Regions from separate parts of the Priestia sp. RMT2NF4 genome, predicted to be linked through region 1. Evidence: predicted binding sites of a transcription regulator. Region 1 holds the regulator's gene; the other holds the start of a gene.
The links. The regulator LexA, encoded in region 1, represses DNA repair genes until DNA is damaged. The targets are predictions, from matches to a motif close to CGAACATATGTTCG.

Region 1 (9,625 bases):
AAATAAAAAAGTAGCTAAATGCTGATTGGTTAACACTGAGCTGTAGAGAATGTTCGGAATGTAGAACGCATATAGGAAAGCTGCCATTCTCCCAGCAAGTTCGTTAAATACTTTAGCGCCAATTAGATAAATAAAAATAACGGTTCCAGTAGAATAAAAAATATTTAACAATTTTAATGTGAAAATGCTATCTCCAAAACAGCGAATAACAATAGATTCATAGAATGAAAAGCCTAGCTGATATACCCATGTAGTGAAATAAACGCTTTGGTTAAATTCATAATTTCCTTTTGCGATATTACGTGCGGCATCTAACATGACAAGAAAGTCAGATTTTACAGGTGTTTGAACAGAAAGCATCCATGCTAATCGAACACCTAAGGTCAAAACAATCAGTGAAATAAAAAAAACAGTTTTGTTCATGTATCTACTTGCAATAGCTATTAGAAAAATGACAAGGAAAGTGATACATATTCCTTCAATAATAAATGAATTACTTAAAGCCAAGCCTTTTAAGTCCAATGAATTTGTCATCGCACTATAACTGCCCCATAGAGACCATGTAAGAATCATGACACATAAAAGAATCAGGCTTTTGGATAAAAATGAGTTAAGCATATTACCTCCTGCAAATTATTTCAAAGATAAGGTACAAAATTCCTACCCTATGATACCATATTTTATTATTTTGTATATATTTTTCTTATAGAGTATAATGTTAGATTGTTCTGAAATTACAACAGCGGCACAACGTGTAATAAAAGGTTCAGTGGAGTAGGCAGTGATTTAGTAATAGATAAAAGAGGTTGGGAAAAAAGGATTTTAGTCGAAGCGAAAAACGAACCATTAATCATCATGTTTGATTAGGGGTTCGTTTTTTATGGTGCACGTAGGTTTCATTTGTTTAGTTCTTTCCAGCAGTTGATTGGAGGGCAAGACGAAGACTCCTGCGGGAAAAGCGGAAGGGGTGAGACCCTGCAGGAGCGCAAGCGACGAGGAGGCTCACCGGTCGCCCGCGGAAAGCGAAGTCTTGCACGGAAATCAACAGAGGTGTCACAAGCAATCCCTGCTAGCTTATTTATTTCATTTGTTTCCCTTTAGACTTGCTTAATTTAGTTATGTCTCAATCTCTTCTTTTTTATAATGTATTTTCTGATGCGAACAGCTTTTATGTTTTAAATCGATCTTTTAATAAATTCCATAGGGAACTCACTCCGAGACTAATGCTGATCAGAATTCCTGATAAAGCTACTATTAAAGCGATATATTCAAAGATAGAAAACTGCTTCATACTATCCCAATTGATGTTTCCCTTTAGCTTGCTAATAACTAAATTCATTCCGTAAATACCGGAAAGAACGGTATAAATCGTTAAAATTAATAATAAGTAATTGTGACGCTTGGCCGCGATTTTCTCTTGATTTTGATACAAAGTACCAAGGGTTTCTTTGACTTCTTGATAAAGAGAATTGATGTGGAAGATTTTTTTAAAGAGCTCAGAAAACTCTTGACCTTCCGTGCGAGAGCTAATTTCTAAAAATAAATATTTACCTGAAAATACAGTAATAGAGCGAATTAGTCGCTCGATGCCCTCTGAATTTTTATGAAACGTGAGCTGAGAATACTCATAGGATAGTTTTAGCAACACGATTTTATAGAAAAAATGCAAAAATAAATTATAGTAATGCTGGCCAAATAGATGATTCATCAAAAGCTGATCCGTTTTAGAGTCTGTCGATTTAGAAATACACGAAAACACATGGTCTGTTATAACGTAATAGGTTTCAGGAGCCCATCTGGAATACACGTGTTTGGTATTATACGTTTTAATATACTCATGGTTGTGTGCAGAGATAAACGGTTTCCCGTCAGGCGTATAGCTATTTAGCTGCCCAGTACGAAATAAAGTTGTGGAGTTAATCTCTTGCTCTTGATTTACCGTTACATAACTTAATACAAACATCCGTTCATCGATAAAATAAGGAAGACTCCCGACGTGCTGTTCACGCGTCGCTTCTTTTTTGATGTGTTCGTTCAAAAATGGCGCGAGCTGTGAAAAAATATAATCCTGTACTTTGCTATAGCGATGATGTTCATAGGTAATGGTGGATCCATGCTCTTCAGCAAGCTTCGGTTCTAATACACGAAAATGATTCATGAATTCTAAAATGTCATCATAGGTGTAATGATTATGACTCATCTCAGTGCGAATGGTCATGACGCCAATTTCAAAAGGACATAAAAAAACATCCACAGACAGCACGTTGCTAGACACGGTGGTGGAGGAAGTTTGTAGCGTAACGGTATGGTCTATTTTTTTTGAAAATCGAAGCAAGCCTTCTTTTTCGCACGAATCAGGAAATAGAATACATTCAATGTAAGGAAGAAAATATTGATCCAAGCTATCATGAGATACGTAATACTGTTCTCCGTAGTATTCTTTTTCTACATGTTTGTTTTGAATGGAAAAAAACTCAAACATATTTGCTTCTAGTGCATGAACAAGCTGCTCTTTATTTTTTCGATCAAAGGAAAAAGGAAAAAGAAACATGTTCATTGCTTTGGTAGGCATAATAGTTTGAAATGCTTCTGTTTTCCTTGGTGTATTGGTCATAAACTACATCCTTCTTATAGTCGGTTGTATTTTTTTTGAGAGTCGAAAAAATGCAGACAGAAAGTAAAAGGTAAAACAGGCTTTATAAAAACCGCTCTACCTGCCTGTAATGATTCGACGTATCATTTATAATATGCCAATTTTTTTAGAAAACAAACGTAAAAAACCAACTAACATCATGATTAGTTGGTTTTACATACAGTGTGTGATTAGTGAATCGTGCGATATACACCAGTGACTTTTCCTAAAATCGTTACGTGGCGAAGAATAATAGGCGCCATCGTTGAATTTTCAGGCTGTAAACGAACGAAATTTTCTTCTTTAAAGAAACGTTTTACCGTTGCTTCGTTGTCTTCGGTCATAGCGACCACAATATCTCCGTTATTAGCAGTTTGCTGCTGACGTACGATTACCATATCGCCATCTAGAATACCTGCTTCAATCATACTTTCTCCCATAATTTCAAGCATAAATACATGATCATCTGGAGAAACGAATTTATCTGGAAGAGGGAAATATTCTTCCACATTTTCAACGGCTGTTATAGGAAGACCCGCTGTTACTTTACCGATAACAGGAACATTAATGACATTGCTTTTAGGGATGTTTACTTCGTCTAGTTGAAGAACTTCGATTGCTCTTGGTTTTGTTGGATCTCTGCGAATTAACCCTTTACTTTCTAAACGAGCTAAATGCCCGTGTACAGTGGAGCTAGAGGCTAATCCCACCGCTTCCCCAATCTCACGAACAGAAGGCGGATAACCTTTTAATTTTACTTCGTGCTTAATAAAATCTAGTATGTCTTGTTGACGTTTTGATAGCTTCATATTTTTCACCTCGATTTTAGCTATTCTTTAGGTGAATTATACCACGTGATGTGTCAATATACAAACATAAGTTCGAAGAATTCCATTGACAGAAACAAATGTTCTCAATAAAATAAGAACATATATTCTGATAGGGGGATCATAATATGCACCAATTCTTACATTCTATGAAACATTACGCTATTTTTTTTGCAGTTATCGCTGCACTTACATATGTATTGACGCTGGTTTTAGGAGCGGATAAAGTAGATTTAGACAAATATTCAACGGTTACTATTACAAAAGGAGATACGCTTTGGGACTTGTCCAACAAGTATCATAATCACCATCATTTGACCACCAATGAATTTGTCAAATGGGTTGAAGACGTCAATGATCTAAACTCAGACACTGCCCAGTCTTTATCTCCTGGAGATAAATTATATATTCCTGTTTTAAAAAAAGAGTTACATAATCAAGTGGCAATTGAACAGTAGTGTGTAACGGCCGTTCCTGAATATTGTTAGAAGCCGAAAAGGTCGTGATAAAAGTGGACGCCATTATTTATTGCCGTGTAAGTACGGATAAAAAAACCCAAGAAACATCTTTACAGCGCCAGCAAGAAGAATTAAAAAAGCTTGCTGATCTTCACCATCTAAACGTAAAAAAAGTCGTAATGGAAAAAGCAAGCGGATATGACGTAGACAGAGAGGGTATATTGGATGTTCTTCATACAATGAAAGAAGAAAAAATATCTGTGCTGCTCATTCAAGACGAAACGCGATTAGGCAGAGGAAATGCCCGAATCGCGCTTCTTCATGCTTTTCATAAAGAAAATGCTACGATCTATACGATTAGTCATCAAGGTCAGCTTCAGCTTTCAGAATCTGATTCGATGGTGTTAGATATTATTAGCTTAGTGGAAGAGCATCAGCGGAAATTACATAACGCTAAAATTAAAAGAGGAATGAAAAGAGCCGTAGAAAACGGTTATCGTCCGCAGCAAAATTTAAAAAATCAAGGAGTTAACTCAGGAAGAGAAAAAAAAGAAGCGCCGATTGAAGAAATTGTCCGCCTTCGTCATAACGGCTTAACCTTTGCTGAAATTTCAGTTACGCTAAAAGGTTTTGGTTATAATATTTCAAAAGCAACGGTACATCGTCGCTATCAAGAGTATCAAGAAAGTGCTCAATCTCTTGATAAAACGAAAGAGATTTAGTAAGATGACTACATGTTGCCGGAACGGTTCGGTAATTTTAATTATTGATTATAAGGAGATAGGTTTTATATGCTATCAAAAGATAAACTTGCTCGTATTAATGCTCTTTCAAAAAAGGCAAAGGCTGAAGGTCTGACAGAATCTGAAGCGAAAGAACAGCAAGAGCTACGTCAGGAATATTTAAAAGTTTTCCGACAATCTATGACAAACCACCTTCATACGATTAAAGTTGTGGACGAGGAAGGTAAAGATGTTACGCCTAAGAAGTTAAAAGAGAGCAAAAAGAAGCGTCTTCACTAAGACGTTCTAGTAAAACTAGAGGGAGAGTTCCCTCTAGTTTTTTGTATATTTTTAATAAGGCACACAAAAACTGTAAAAGTGGAAATTTTTTTGGTTCAAGTATTGTACAAATAAGCAAATCATTAGTATGATAACATATGTACATAGTTTTGAAAGGAATGAAGAGTATGACACAACGTATTGAAGATCTTTCGATTGCAACAATTCGTACTTTATCAATCGATGCGATTGAGAAAGCAAATTCAGGTCACCCAGGTATGCCAATGGGAGCTGCTCCAATGGCATATACATTGTGGACAAAATTTATGAACATCAATCCAAAGAATCCAAACTGGTTCAACCGTGACCGCTTTGTATTATCAGCAGGACACGGATCAGCACTATTATACAGCTTGCTTCATTTAGCTGGATATGACTTATCAATTGAAGACCTTAAAAACTTCCGTCAATGGGGAAGCAAAACACCAGGTCATCCAGAGTTCGGTCATACAGCAGGTGTTGATGCAACAACTGGTCCACTAGGACAAGGTATTGCAATGGCTGTTGGTAAAGCAATGGCAGAACGTCATTTAGCTGAAACATACAACAAAGAAGGTTTAGAAATTGTAGACCACTTTACGTATGGTATTTGTGGTGACGGAGACTTAATGGAAGGTGTATCTGCTGAAGCAGCTTCATTAGCGGCACACTTAAAATTAGGACGCTTAGTTGTTTTATACGATTCAAATGATATTTCTTTAGACGGAGATTTAGATCGCTCGTTCTCTGAGAACGTAGAAGATCGTTTCAAGGCTTACGGATGGCAAGTAATTCGCGTTGAAGACGGCAATGACTTGACAGCGATTGCAAACGCAATTGAAGAAGCAAAAGGCGATTTAACACGCCCAACGCTAATTGAAGTAAAAACAACAATCGGATTTGGTTCTCCAAACCACGCGGGTACTTCTGGCGTGCACGGTTCTCCATTAGGTTCCGATGAAACAAAATTAACAAAAGAAGCTTATGCATGGACATTTGAAGAAGATTTCTATGTGCCAGAAGAAGTGTATGCTCACTTCAAAGCTACAATTGCTGAAGATGGCCAAAAGAAAGAAAACGAATGGAACGATGTATTTGCACAGTATAAAGAAAAATATCCTGAACTAGGTCGTCAATTTGAACTAGCAGTAGAAGGAAAGTTACCGGAAGGCTGGGAAGAAACGCTTCCAGCATACGAAACGGGTTCAAGCTTAGCTAGCCGTGCTTCTTCTGGAGAAGTATTAAACGCAGTAGCACAAGCTGTACCTCAATTCTTCGGCGGTTCAGCTGACTTAGCTGGGTCAAATAAAACAATGATTAAAGGTTCAGAAGACTTCACTGCAGCTGATTACAGCGGACGTAATATTTGGTTCGGTGTACGTGAATTTGCAATGGGAGCTGCATTAAACGGTATGGCTCTACACGGCGGTGTAAAAGTATTCGGAGGAACATTCTTTGTATTCTCTGATTATCTTCGCCCAGCAATTCGCTTAGCAGCTTTAATGAAGCTTCCTGTAACATATGTATTCACACATGACAGTATCGCAGTTGGAGAAGACGGCCCAACACATGAGCCAATTGAACAATTGCCATCACTTCGTGCAATGCCAGGTCTTTCAGTGGTTCGTCCTGCAGATGCAAATGAAACAGCTGCTGCATGGCGCTTAGCATTAGAATCAACTGACCGCCCAACGGCGCTTGTATTGACTCGTCAAAACTTGCCAACGCTTGAAGGTACAAAAGAAAATGCATACGAAGGCGTGTCTAAAGGCGCGTACGTTGTATCTAAAGCTGGTAAAGACCAAGCGGATGCATTAATACTTGCAACAGGCTCTGAAGTAAGCCTAGCAGTAGAAGCACAAAAAGCATTAGCTGCAGAAGGCATTGATGTATCTGTAGTAAGTATGCCTGCATGGGATCGTTTCGAAGAGCAATCTGCTGAGTACAAAGAAAGTGTTATCCCTAAATCAGTGAAAAAACGTTTAGGTATTGAAATGGCTTCTACACTTGGCTGGGAACGCTATGTTGGAGACGAGGGACAAGTTCTTGGTATTAATCACTTCGGTGCATCTGCTCCTGGTGAAACAATCATGAAAGAATTTGGTTTTACAGTTGAAAATGTAGTAGCAAAAGTGAAAAGCTTGCTTAATGCATAATTCTTTTTCACAAGAAAGAGCAGACTCCTATGGTCTGCTCTTTTTTTTCGACAAAAAAACAAAGAAATTTTTTCATCGATAGACAAGCATTGCGTACACCATTCGGTATAATGGTACAAAAAAGAACGAGCCGAAAGGGAGGATGAATCGTGAGAACGTATGAAGTATATTTAATGGAGGAAGAAGTTGCATCATCCTATTTTCGAAGAGAAAAGCTCATTTATCAGCTGCTGATTGAATATAAAATGAAACGTCACTTGCAGGAAACGCATTTACAAAAACAAGTTCATTACATTACTCGCCAACTGCCCAATTCATTTATTCAACGAGAATTACTTCAGGCGTTTTCTCATTATCCTCATTTTTTTACTCATCAAGAGACGTTTGTGCTAGAATATCCTCATAAAAAAAGTCGAGCATCTATAAAATTAACGAATCGCTGTATAACAATTGAAGGAGATGGCAATGTTGATGCTGAGACAGCTTTTTTTGAAGTATTACGCAAGCTAGATCCTTGTTTTTTAGCAGTGAATTATGGAACGGATGAATACGGCTGGCTGAGGCCTGTGAAAACAAGAAAATTTGTGTAATTATTTAAGGAAATTGGAACGGAAATATTGTATAATAGCGTATGGTCTAGTACACTGTAAGTTAGACAACACGAAGGAGGAAGTAATACCATGGGAATGTATATTCTAGTTGGTGTTCTAGCATTAATTGTTGGGATAGCGCTAGGATTTTTCATTGCTCGTAAGTATATGATGAGCTATCTGAAGAAAAATCCACCAATTAATGAACAAATGTTAAAAATGATGATGATGCAAATGGGCATGAAACCATCGCAGAAAAAAATTAACCAAATGATGAAAGCAATGAACGGCCAAATTAAATAATGGTTAATTGGACAGACACTCTCTATTCAGAAGGGTGTCTTTTGTTTTATGATAGAGATAAGAAAATGGTTGTGGGGCTAGGGGGATACGATGAAAATTTTTCGAGAGTTATGGTGGTTTTTCAAACAGGAAAAAAAGTCTTACATAACGGGGATAGCGCTGCTCATTATTGTGGCAGCATTAGAACTTCTCCCGCCTAAAATTATTGGTTTAACGGTAGATGGCATTAAAGAAGGGACGCTGAATGGAAAGCGCTTAATGCAGATGGTTGGCATTTTGCTAGGAGCTGCTGTTGTGGCCTATTTCACAAGATACATATGGCGTATTATGATATTTGGTTCATCTGTTAAACTAGCCAAGCAGCTGAGAAATACTCTCTACACTCATTTTACCAGGATGAATCAGGCCTTTTATCAGCGGCGGCGAATTGGGGATTTGATGGCCCATGCAACGAATGATATTCAAGCTATTCAACAAACTGCAGGTTCGGGCGTTTTGACGCTCGTGGATTCCATTGTCACAGGAGGGCTTGTTCTATGCACAATGGCCCTAACAATCAGCTGGAAATTAACGCTTATTTGCCTTATTCCTATGCCGCTTATGGCCGTTTTAACAAGTTACTATGGTACATTGCTTCATGCGCGGTTTCATCACGCACAAGCAGCATTTTCTACTTTAAATGATAAGGTTCAAGAAAGCATTAGCGGAATTAAAGTCATTAAGACGTTTGGGGAAGAAGCAGCTGATGTCGAAGAATTTCGTATGAAGTCTGCAGATGTTGTTCAAAAGAACATGAAAGTAGCACGAGTAGATGCATTGTTTGATCCGACCATTTCGATTATTGTAGCACTTTCTTTTTTACTTGCTCTTATTTTTGGCAGCAAGATGGTGATTAGTGAAGAGTTAACACTGGGACAGCTTGTTACCTTTACAACTTATTTGGGCCTTCTTATTTGGCCGATGCTCGCGTTTGGCTGGCTATTTAACATTGTGGAACGAGGAAGAGCATCATATGACAGGGTATTTTCTTTATTAAAAGAAGAAAATTCGATTGAAGAAGCAGCGCATCCTAGTGTTGAACTGCCAACAGGAAATATTGAAGCTGTTATTCATAGGTTTTCGTATGGTAAAGAAGACGAATACACGTTAAACGAAATTTACTTTACACTTTCTCGCGGTCAAACGTTAGGGATTGTCGGAAAGACGGGTGCTGGGAAAACCACGCTTTTAAAGCTGTTGCTTCGTGAATTTGATGTAAGCGACGGAGCTGTTTTATGGGGAGGAAAAGACATTAAAGATTATGCTTTTGATTCACTGTACAAAAGCATTGGATATGTTCCTCAAGATCACTTTTTGTTTTCAACAACAGTCGCTGCTAATATCGCGTTCGGAAAAGAAGACGCAAGCAATCAAGAAATCCAAGAAGCGGCTAAAGTTGCAAATGTACATAAAGACATCCTCGATTTTACAGATGGCTATCAAACAATAGTAGGTGAAAAAGGCGTTTCGTTATCTGGTGGACAAAAACAGCGTATCTCGATTGCAAGAGCTCTTCTATTAGATCCTGAGCTTTTAATTTTAGATGACTCGCTATCAGCGGTAGATGGAAAAACGGAAGC
Region 2 (9,625 bases), on a different contig from region 1:
ATTGGAACGTGTATGTTTTTTTATCATCGCTAATATCTACTTTAGACGCTAAGTCAGGCTTAGGATTTCCTTTGTCGTCTAAAATCATTAACCCTTCATAGATACTGCGCGTTGCATCTTTCACATCTGAGTCCCCAGTGATTTGAGCATCTAGCGTTGCTGGCTCACTTTGAGACGCGACGTTTAGCGTTCCGCCTTCTTTTCCTTCTTTTTCACTTGAAGTATTTTCACTTGCGTTACCACTGCACCCTGCTACCATGAGGACAATGGTTAAAAGAGAGATGAAAAGTAAATAAGTCCTTTTCACTAAAATCACTCCTATTTCCTTGTATAAAATTTTAATCCGACTATAATTAGAAGAATAGTAGGAATGTGAACAATTGTAGCACTACCTTCTACCTTTGGCAATTAGTATTTTTGACACACAGAGGCTATTATACCATTTTCTATTAAATAAATATGGTATATATGTATAATAGTTGAATAAAATAACCATTTATTTCTTATAAAGCAAGCGATTGAAAACACTTTATCAACGCAGTAAAAAAGAAAAAACATCTTAAGAAATGGTAATTTAACAAAAAAGGAGAAAACAACAGTGGGATTTTTAATTGGTATATCAGGAAGCATTATTGTGGATCAAGGAGGACGCTTTCCAGGCTATAAGCGAGCGTATGTGAATAACGACTATATCGAATCAACAGCGCTCAGCGGCGGAGTTCCTTTTATCTTGCCAGTACTAGAAGATGAAGAAATGATTAAAGCGCAGGCAGAAAGTATAGACGGGTTGATTTTATCAGGTGGACAAGACGTCAATCCCCTTTTATACGGTGAAGAACCGACAACAAAAACAGGTTCACCTTTTTTAGCACGAGATCAGTCTGAACATCTATTGTTAAAGCATGTGATTGATCAAGGAAAGCCCGTATTAGCGATTTGCCGCGGTTTACAAATTTTAAACGTTGCTTACGGCGGCACGCTTTATCAAGACATGTCAGACATTAAAGAGTCATTTATCAAACATGATCAATACAACAATACAAGCGACCCTTCTCATTCCATCATGATTAAAGACGGAACACGCCTACATGACCTTTACGGTAATCAAGCTCTTATTAATTCATTTCACCATCAAGCGATTAAAGACGTAGCTCCAGGCTTTGAAGTTTCCGCATGGGCAAAAGACGGAGTCATTGAAGCCATTGAAAAACAAGGAAATCAATTTGTAGTCGGCGTCCAGTGGCATCCAGAAATGATGGCAAAAGAACATATTTCAATGCTGAACTTGTTTAAACTTTTTATGGAGCATGTGCAGCAGACAGCTACGAAAAAAGTCAGCATTTGACGTTTCAATCTACTTTGTTACCAATATAAAAAAGGCAGGCCATTGTGGCCTGCCTTTTTGTATGAACTGAAGATGCGCAAAGAAATCTAGACAAATCTTCATCTATTAATTAGATAAAATAGTGCAAGTATTTTTGGCTTTTACAGTATTTCAATATACCCTTCTGTTCCATGTACGCGAATTCGCTGACCGTCTTTTATTAGCCGAGTAGCATTCTCTACTCCGACAACCGCTGGCAATCCGTATTCGCGGGCAATGACTGCGCCGTGAGTCATCAGTCCCCCAACTTCCGTAACAAGCCCCTTTATTCCTACGAATAACGGAGTCCAGCTAGGGTCAGTAAAGGAAGTGACTAATATATCTCCATCTGATAGATTAGCTTTTTCCATGTTTAAAATGACGCGCGCGCGCCCTTCTATCACTCCGGAAGAAACCGGTAAACCTACAATTGCTTGGGGCGGGAGGTTTTCTCGTTTGTACGCACCTGTAATAATTTCACCCTGAGACGTAATCACACGCGGAGGTGTTAGCTTTTCATATAATCTGTACTCTTCTTTTCGTTTACTGATGATTTGGTAATCTAGTTTACGTGTGCGCACAACTCCTTGAAGTTCTTCAAACGTCAAATAGTATATATCTTCTGATTCATCAATAACGCGGGCTTTTACTAGCAGAGCGGCTTCTTTCAGGAGAGCCTGCTTATAAACAAAATAACGGTTAATCATCCCGTATTTGGGATATTCACGATAACCGATAAAATTTCGGAGGAGATCAATTCTTTCTTTTGTTTCTTTTGCTTTTTGTTCGCCATCGGGCAATTGCTCTAATCGACTTAATAGCTCTTTCTCTTTTTTAAAGGCTTCCTGCAAACCTTTTTCAAATTTTTGTTTGCTGGCGCTAGCCTCAAAGTTTTTAATATTACCAAGAATCACAGGGATAAGTGCAGCTGGCTTTTCGCTCCACCGAGTTTTCGTAATATCGATTTCGCCGGGACATCGCATTCCGTATTTGCTGAGATAATCATAGATAGCGTCTCGGGTTTCCTGTCCGCCTTCTAACTTAACCAGGTTCTCCAAAAAGTTATCATCTTTTACATGTTTTAAATAATGAATGACTTCTGGATAAGGGCGAATTACATCTGCGACATCCAATAGCGCCAGACCCATTTCTGAAGTAATATTGTTTGGGACGGATTGAGAAAGCGCGTCTGCTGCGTTTTTTTCACCTAACCATGTCTCCATTTTTTCATTAATCCATGATGAAGCATCCATAGCGGCCATAAACACAGCTGTACTTTGTGGATCAAATAAAATCTTCTTTAATGTCCCGATATCTTCTGAAATAAAATCGACTAATTCCGACCCTGACTTCGTTTGGATGGTTTGTTTTAGCTCTTCTATTGAAGCTTGATTCTTCTTGATCAAGTCAAAAACGATCGTAAAGTCGTTTTCGATTTGTACCTTAGGTTTCGTAGGCGGCACGCTTTTATTGCTTTTACCGGAACTTTGATCATTAGATAAAGATTTTATGAAATCTCCTCGCTCTATTATGCTTGTAAGTGCGTCTTTCATGAGCGGATCATGTTGTCCCATGGCACCTAACATCATTTTTCTGCTGTCAGGTGAAGCCAGCATAGGGGTGACATCAATAAACAACCTTCCACCGGCTGTACGCATCGGTGCATTAGTCGTTAACAGAAAAAAAGACAATCCCAGTGGTTTCATGGCATCGGTCATCATTTGTTGGTGTCCAACAGATACATACACGTGATTTTCTTGATCAGCTGCTTCTGGAATTGGATATAAAGTAGTGATTGGACGACTTTGGACAATATAAAATGTATCATCAGCCAAGCACCACTCGATATCTTGAGGACAATCAAAATAAGCTTCAAGCTGTCTTCCAACGCGTTCTAATTGTAAAATTTGAGAGTCAGTGAGCGCTTGCGTTTTTTGCACACCAGAAGGAACTTCCTTCGCTTCTGTTCCGCCTTCTTTTAATCCATAGATAGCTAACTTTTTAGCTGCTATTTTTTTATCAACGATTTCTCCTTCTTGTACTTTATAGCAATCGGCAGATACCAAACCAGACACCAGCGCTTCTCCAAGTCCGAATCCTGCATCAATGGATAGCAGCTTTCGATTAGAAGTGACTGGGTCAGCTGTAAATAAAATACCTGAAGCCTGCGGGAAAACCATTCGTTGAACAATAACCGATGCGTGCACTTGACTATGGTCAAATCCATTTTTTATACGGTAGGTTACCGCGCGATTTGTAAACAGGGAAGCCCAGCATTTGCTAATGTGCTCAAGGATGGCTTCTTTGCCTCTGATATTTAAATAGGTGTCATGCTGACCAGCAAAAGAAGCATGTGGCAGATCTTCAGCTGTCGCACTTGAACGAACGGCATAAGCATGCTCTTCCCCAAACTGAGAGAGAGAATGAATAACTGCTTTTACGACGTCAAAAGGAATTTTTATTTCCATAATGGTTTGGCGAATTTTTTCGCTGATTTCACCAATTTGATCTCGATCATCAGCTTTTAGCATCGTCAGCTGGTTCAGTAACGCTTGAAATGTTTCATTTTGTTCAAGAGCTTTTTGATACCCGGCCGCTGTCACACAAAATCCTTCCGGTACTTGTATTCCTTGAATTTTTGATAACGCCCCTAAATTCAAGCCTTTTCCTCCAACAAGTGAAAGCTGTATATCTTTTATTTCTTGAAAGCTAAGAACTAAAGAGTTCATTCAACATCTCTCCTAACCGGTAATGTTTTATTGATTTTACCAGCAGCAAATGAGAATAAACAGTCTATATCGGCATTTTTTTTTATGGTATAATTAAAGTAGGAAGAGAAATACATACCTTTTTGTTTGCGGTTACATATTTAAAAGTTGTATAACTAGCTTACCTAATTGATTCGTATCCTGTTTAAAGCAGATACGTACACGTTTGAAGGATTTGTTGTTCTTCCTCATTTAACACTTTCTTTTTAGAGAATAAAATTTCAACATCTCTCCTCATTTTAACCCTTCTTTCATTTGGTCACCTGAAGAGTCTAGCTCATTAGATGATTAACTCTCTTTTTTGAACTATTCCGAAACCATAGTATTACGAATGTATCTCTTCGCTCGCTTTCTAGCAACTGTATAAATAATCACCTGCAGCACAAGCGCCGCAAGGCTTATCAGTACTACTTGTTCGACAGAATTAAAGGGTGAAAAATATTTCTCCCACTTAGAATCAGGCAGCCTTAATGCGTTATAAAAATATGAAGTACTAAAAGAAATGATATTTCCTAAAATAAGTGATAAATCCGCTCTAATCAGCCCACTTAGATAAGACAGTGCTAGTGTAACTATGGCCATGATGATATAGTTTACCTTGGAATCATCCTCAAAATCCTTTCGCATAGATAAATAAACATATGGAATGCAGTAAATGGTAAAAATTATAAAAGGAAGTAGTCTTCTCATATAGTACTCTCTCCAATATTTAGGATTCGACATAGTTCTCTATTATTATAAATTATTAGAGAGAGTTTTTTCCAGTTTTTTGCACATAGAGAGTGTGGAAGTACCTATACATAAAATGATTGTTTTTAGAATTGTTCCTTAAGGCAAAGTGAAAAAGCATATTTATTTAAGCAGGACGTGTATTTTAATCGACCATTTTCTGTTTACTGATGACAATTTCTTCTTTATTTTTCTCCTAAAATGGCTACAGGGCTAAATACCTCGTAATGAATACGTTCGTTTGGTATATCCCATCTACGTAATGCTTTAAGAATAGCTTCTATACTCAATATGGATAAATTTGGATTATCCTATACGGTAATGAAAATACTAACTCTAGTTACCACAGTGAACATAATGAATAGGTTCTTTAAGAAACAAAAGAACAATCTACCCTTTTGTACATCATATTTTCTTTGATTAAACAAACTAATAAAAATTTGTTGAATTGGAATTAAATCAGAAAGATAAATATTTGTATGATCCAAACTTTAAGATATACCTTATACATCACTGGCATGCTTTTAATCATTGCAGCCATATACTATTCAATTGTTAACAGTTTTCAACGATAAAAGAATAGGAATAGGAATGCCTTTGCGTCTTCGTATATCGGTGATACAGAAATCGATTTCTACTATTATTCTTTCTAAGATTAATAGGTACTACAAAAGAGGACAGCTAGGTAGATATTAAACTACTATCTGTCCTCTTCTGACCGTACTCTTATCAAAATCTTTTAACGAAGCCATAATTAAGTAACATCTTCTACAAACTCTTCTAGAGAATCATACATTTCTAAAGCGTCCCATTCACCCATACCATGTTCAGCTGTAAAAACTGGATAATCTTCATTCGCTATATCAATAAAAAGCGGGTCACCGCCGATTTCTTCATCATACCCTATGACAAACCAGCTTTCTTGCCAATCTCCTTCTTAATTCCCTATAAGGGAATTGGCTTCTAGATCTTCTCTATAGCCTAATTGTCCATCTAAAAACTCGCTTTTAAGATAGATATAATAAGGAGTAGAAAGAATTTCTCCCACTTCATCTTCAAATTCTACTTTCACCGACGTACCTGGAAGTGCTTTAAGAATTTTATAGATTTTCTCTATATCCGGCTTTATCATTTGCTTCTCCCCTTTAATGATCTGTATGATTTATCGTGGCCATTACCCATTCTTCTAAGCTGTCTGCTATTACTTCGCGCTGTTCCCAATCGTGCCAAAAGGTGATAATTTGGCCGACTTTTCCTCCTTCAGCCGGATCCAAGTCTATACAAATATCATCTCCTCCCCCATTCGTGGCAATCGAAATCCAGCGCGGGTTCCACCAAAATTCTTTTTTTACTGGCCCAATAGGTTCAATTTCTGGAAAATCTTCAAATTCTCCTCCGTCTAAAAGCTCTTTTAATGTTTGCCACGTATACAGAATCTCCTCTAAAGGTAATAGAGTATAATTTTCGATAGCTGCTATATATTCATCACGCTGTCCATTATGTATCATTAACCAGTCTTTAAGGTTTTGAGGGAAGGTTAGTCCCATCTTTTGTTCAACCGCTGCAATTTCTGATTCAGCAGCAGCTTCATTAAGCGTTCGTACTGCTTCTGGTCGATGTATTTTCAACCACTGTTCAAACTCATGCCAAACTTGCTTCATACTGGACTCCTCCTTATATAACATCATTAAATGAATCTACGAAAAATCATCCTGTACTTTTTAAGCTTATACTAATTATGTATGGAAATCTTATGTAAATAAACTGTTTTATTACTTTCTACTATATGAAACGAACATCAATTAGCTCGCTTAACCTCATTTTATTCGTCTGTTGATCCCCCTCATCGATAAAAACAAATAATCCTCCAAGAGAATCAACAAACTGAATAACTCCTGTTTCCGTTATACACTGCCCACGCTTGTAATACGTAAGGTACACTTTTTTATGTGTATGAAGCGCTTCAATCAAAGTGAAATTAATCTGTTCCATTTGATCTTCTGTTAAAAAAGGTTGAGGTATCTCCGATTGTTTTTTTATCATTTCCTGTAATCCTTTGTATTGCTCTGGCATAGTGGCGAACGGTCGCCATTTTTTCATTCCTCTGTTCTGCATAGCAGCTTCCTCCTTTATGCTTTATGACCTCCTAGAAGGCCGTTTCGATAACGAGCTGTTGAATGCTCGAGATAGCTTGAGGCCCGTAGAACGCTATTCTTTCCATAACGAAGACGAATGTCATCAATCGTTTTTGCAAGTGCATAGGCTCTTTCCCGCTGATCAATATCCTCAAATAAGCTCATTTGTTCTTCTTCTTGAATGCGTGTGTTCGACAAGGAAATGCCAATGGAACGAATCGGCATTCCGCTATCATGTGTATGTAAGATGGTTAAACAATACGGAAAGATATCTTGGCTTAAATTCGAAGCTCTCTCCATTTTCTTTTGTCTTGAGAAGCCTCCACCTGTTCGTTTGCTGTAACCAATAGATAAATGAACAGTCTGAGCTACCACTTGATGCATGCGTAAACGAAAACATACATCGTCCAATAGCTCCAACAGCAATAACTCCACTTCTTTTCGGTTTGTATAATCATGGAATAGAATCTGACTTTTTCCAAATGAACGAGAGCTAGGAATGTACACATCAGAAATGCGACTGTAATCAATCCCATTCGCATGTTGGTGGATCTCCTCCCCCAAGACACCAAATTCTTTTTGTAACATCTCTTTGGAAGAAAGAGCGAGTTCTTTTATGGAGTGAATGCCCAGACGATTCAAGCGTCTTTCCGTAGCAGACGAAATTCCCCAGAAATCCTTCATCGGATGAATGGACCATAGTTTAAAGGGAATATCCTCATATCGCCAATACGCAACTCCTGTTGGGCTATTCTTAGCCTCATGATCTAAGCTCACTTTTGCCAGTAAGAGATTGGGCCCGATGCCTGCGGTAGCTGTCAGCCGTGTCTTACGGTAAATCTCGTTGATGATTTTATGAGCTAATTCTTCTGGTGTTTTAGCGAACAAATGCAAAGAAGCTGTCGCATCAATAAACAACTCATCAATGCTATACGCATGAAAGTCTTCAGGAGCCACATACTGTAACACCAAACTAGAAATATAGTTCGAAGCCTTGATATACCTCTCCATAGATGGATTCACGACATGGATATCTTTTCTTTTAGGAATATCGAAAAGACGGCTTCCCGTTTTGATTCCTTCTTTCTTTAGTAAGGGTGTGGCAGCTAACACAACCGATCCAGACCGTTTGATATCTCCTACTACCGCAAGCTTTGTTTTCAGCGGATCTAATCCCCGTATGACAGAAGAAACTGAAGCGAAAAATGCCTTCATATCGATACATATAATGACTCTGTTTGGTAGCTGGCCATAATCCATTGAAAGAACTCCTTAAAATAAAGAACGTTCGTTCTCTATTATATACGAACAAACGTTCTTTATCCAATAAAAATTCTAAATTTTTCCCGATTATTGCTATCACTTGCATAGAATTTATTGTTACATTAACAGAAGTAACTACTACATAACGTAATAGTAAGAGTTCAAAAAGACTAAACCCTAAAGGGGGATAAATGTTGAAAAAAGAATATTTTGTGCAATATTCAGACCAAAGTATAATTGATAGTTTTGACTTTCCAGAAGATAAATTTGTATCTATTACTGTAGGGATTAGGGACATTAATCATGATCTGATCATCTCTTTAGTTCGAAAAATGTTTGGTTTACCTGTTTTTTTTGTTTTAGACTCAATGCTCTCTGGACATGAAAAAGAAACATTGATTAAAAATAAAATTCCTTTTTATGAGCATTCATTAGATGGTGCTATTATTAAAGTTGATTCTGAAGAAAAATTGAGCCATGTTAGTGGATTAGCAGAAGAATTAGTTAATAATGGGCTGAGTATATTCATTTTCTACGGAGAAGGTATTGTAGAGCAGAATTTAATTCCTTCGAGACAATGGAATAAACCTATAGAATTTAAAAATGTCGATATAGATAAAGTCGATACATTTGTGGATGTGGAAGAGGTTGGATTTACGATATTCAGTAAGAGTGATTTATTTAACTCACCTGGAAAAGTCCAAAATTATATACCTCGTAGCTACTCACTTGATATTAATAGCAGCGATATTTAACATTTCTAAATTAAAAGGAGGAGGGTTCGTAGTCAATGAAGTATAAAAATAATAAGAGTATACTAAAAATGTTAGCTATCATCCTTCTTTCTATAAATCTATTCTTTTATCTTTTAGCACTAAAGAGCCTATACGTTTTCTCTTCAAAGGTTTCGATATATTTTCTGATATTTGTTCTACACTTTATCTATTTATACATAGTCCTTATAACCGTTAGCAAAACAAAAGAGTCTAAAGTTTTTTGGGGAGTAATTGGGCCGTTTTTTATTGTACCTATAGCAATCGTTGGGTGGTTCACGTTCTTTTATACTAATAAAGTTGACTATTATGATCTAAGTTCCCCTAAGAATACCCAAAAACTTATTATTGGTTATTCTAATTGGAGTCTTGGAGAAACTAATCATTACTATGATTTTTATAAACAAACGGAATTCCCTTTGGTGAAAAAACGAATAAATCAAGAACCTCTTCATGTTATGACACGAAATACGGATATGAGCGATTTAAATGTTTTAGGAGCTCATGATGCACAATGGGGAAATGAACAAACAGTAACTTTTACATCTCCATATCTAAATAAGGAAGTAACTTTGAATTTAAAGTAGGTACCTA

Region 2: ACMX9J_RS00015 (DNA polymerase thumb domain-containing protein) is a predicted target of LexA. The motif match lies at 8,301-8,314, and genes of this name have one in related genera.

Annotation. Positions count from the first base shown of each region.
Region 1 is NZ_JBLQZO010000002.1:420,387-430,011, reverse strand. It holds gene ACMX9J_RS11415 (ArnT family glycosyltransferase) at 1-618, opposite strand, end outside; gene ACMX9J_RS11410 (hypothetical protein) at 901-1,101, shown strand; gene ACMX9J_RS11405 (hypothetical protein) at 1,169-2,614, opposite strand; gene lexA (transcriptional repressor LexA) at 2,824-3,441, opposite strand; gene yneA (cell division suppressor protein YneA) at 3,588-3,917, shown strand; gene ACMX9J_RS11390 (recombinase family protein) at 3,971-4,639, shown strand; gene ACMX9J_RS11385 (DUF896 domain-containing protein) at 4,709-4,939, shown strand; gene tkt (transketolase) at 5,107-7,113, shown strand; gene sirA (sporulation inhibitor of replication protein SirA) at 7,263-7,703, shown strand; gene ACMX9J_RS11370 (YneF family protein) at 7,794-8,006, shown strand; gene ACMX9J_RS11365 (ABC transporter transmembrane domain-containing protein) at 8,097-9,625, shown strand, end outside.
Region 2 is NZ_JBLQZO010000001.1:198-9,822, reverse strand. It holds gene ACMX9J_RS00050 (ABC transporter substrate-binding protein) at 1-307, opposite strand, end outside; gene ACMX9J_RS00045 (gamma-glutamyl-gamma-aminobutyrate hydrolase family protein) at 599-1,345, shown strand; gene ppsA (phosphoenolpyruvate synthase) at 1,486-4,092, opposite strand; gene ACMX9J_RS00035 (hypothetical protein) at 4,438-4,713, opposite strand; gene ACMX9J_RS00030 (hypothetical protein) at 5,798-5,992, opposite strand; gene ACMX9J_RS00025 (SMI1/KNR4 family protein) at 6,006-6,521, opposite strand; gene ACMX9J_RS00020 (YolD-like family protein) at 6,643-6,975, opposite strand; gene ACMX9J_RS00015 (DNA polymerase thumb domain-containing protein) at 6,990-8,255, opposite strand; gene ACMX9J_RS00010 (hypothetical protein) at 8,453-9,013, shown strand; gene ACMX9J_RS00005 (hypothetical protein) at 9,049-9,618, shown strand.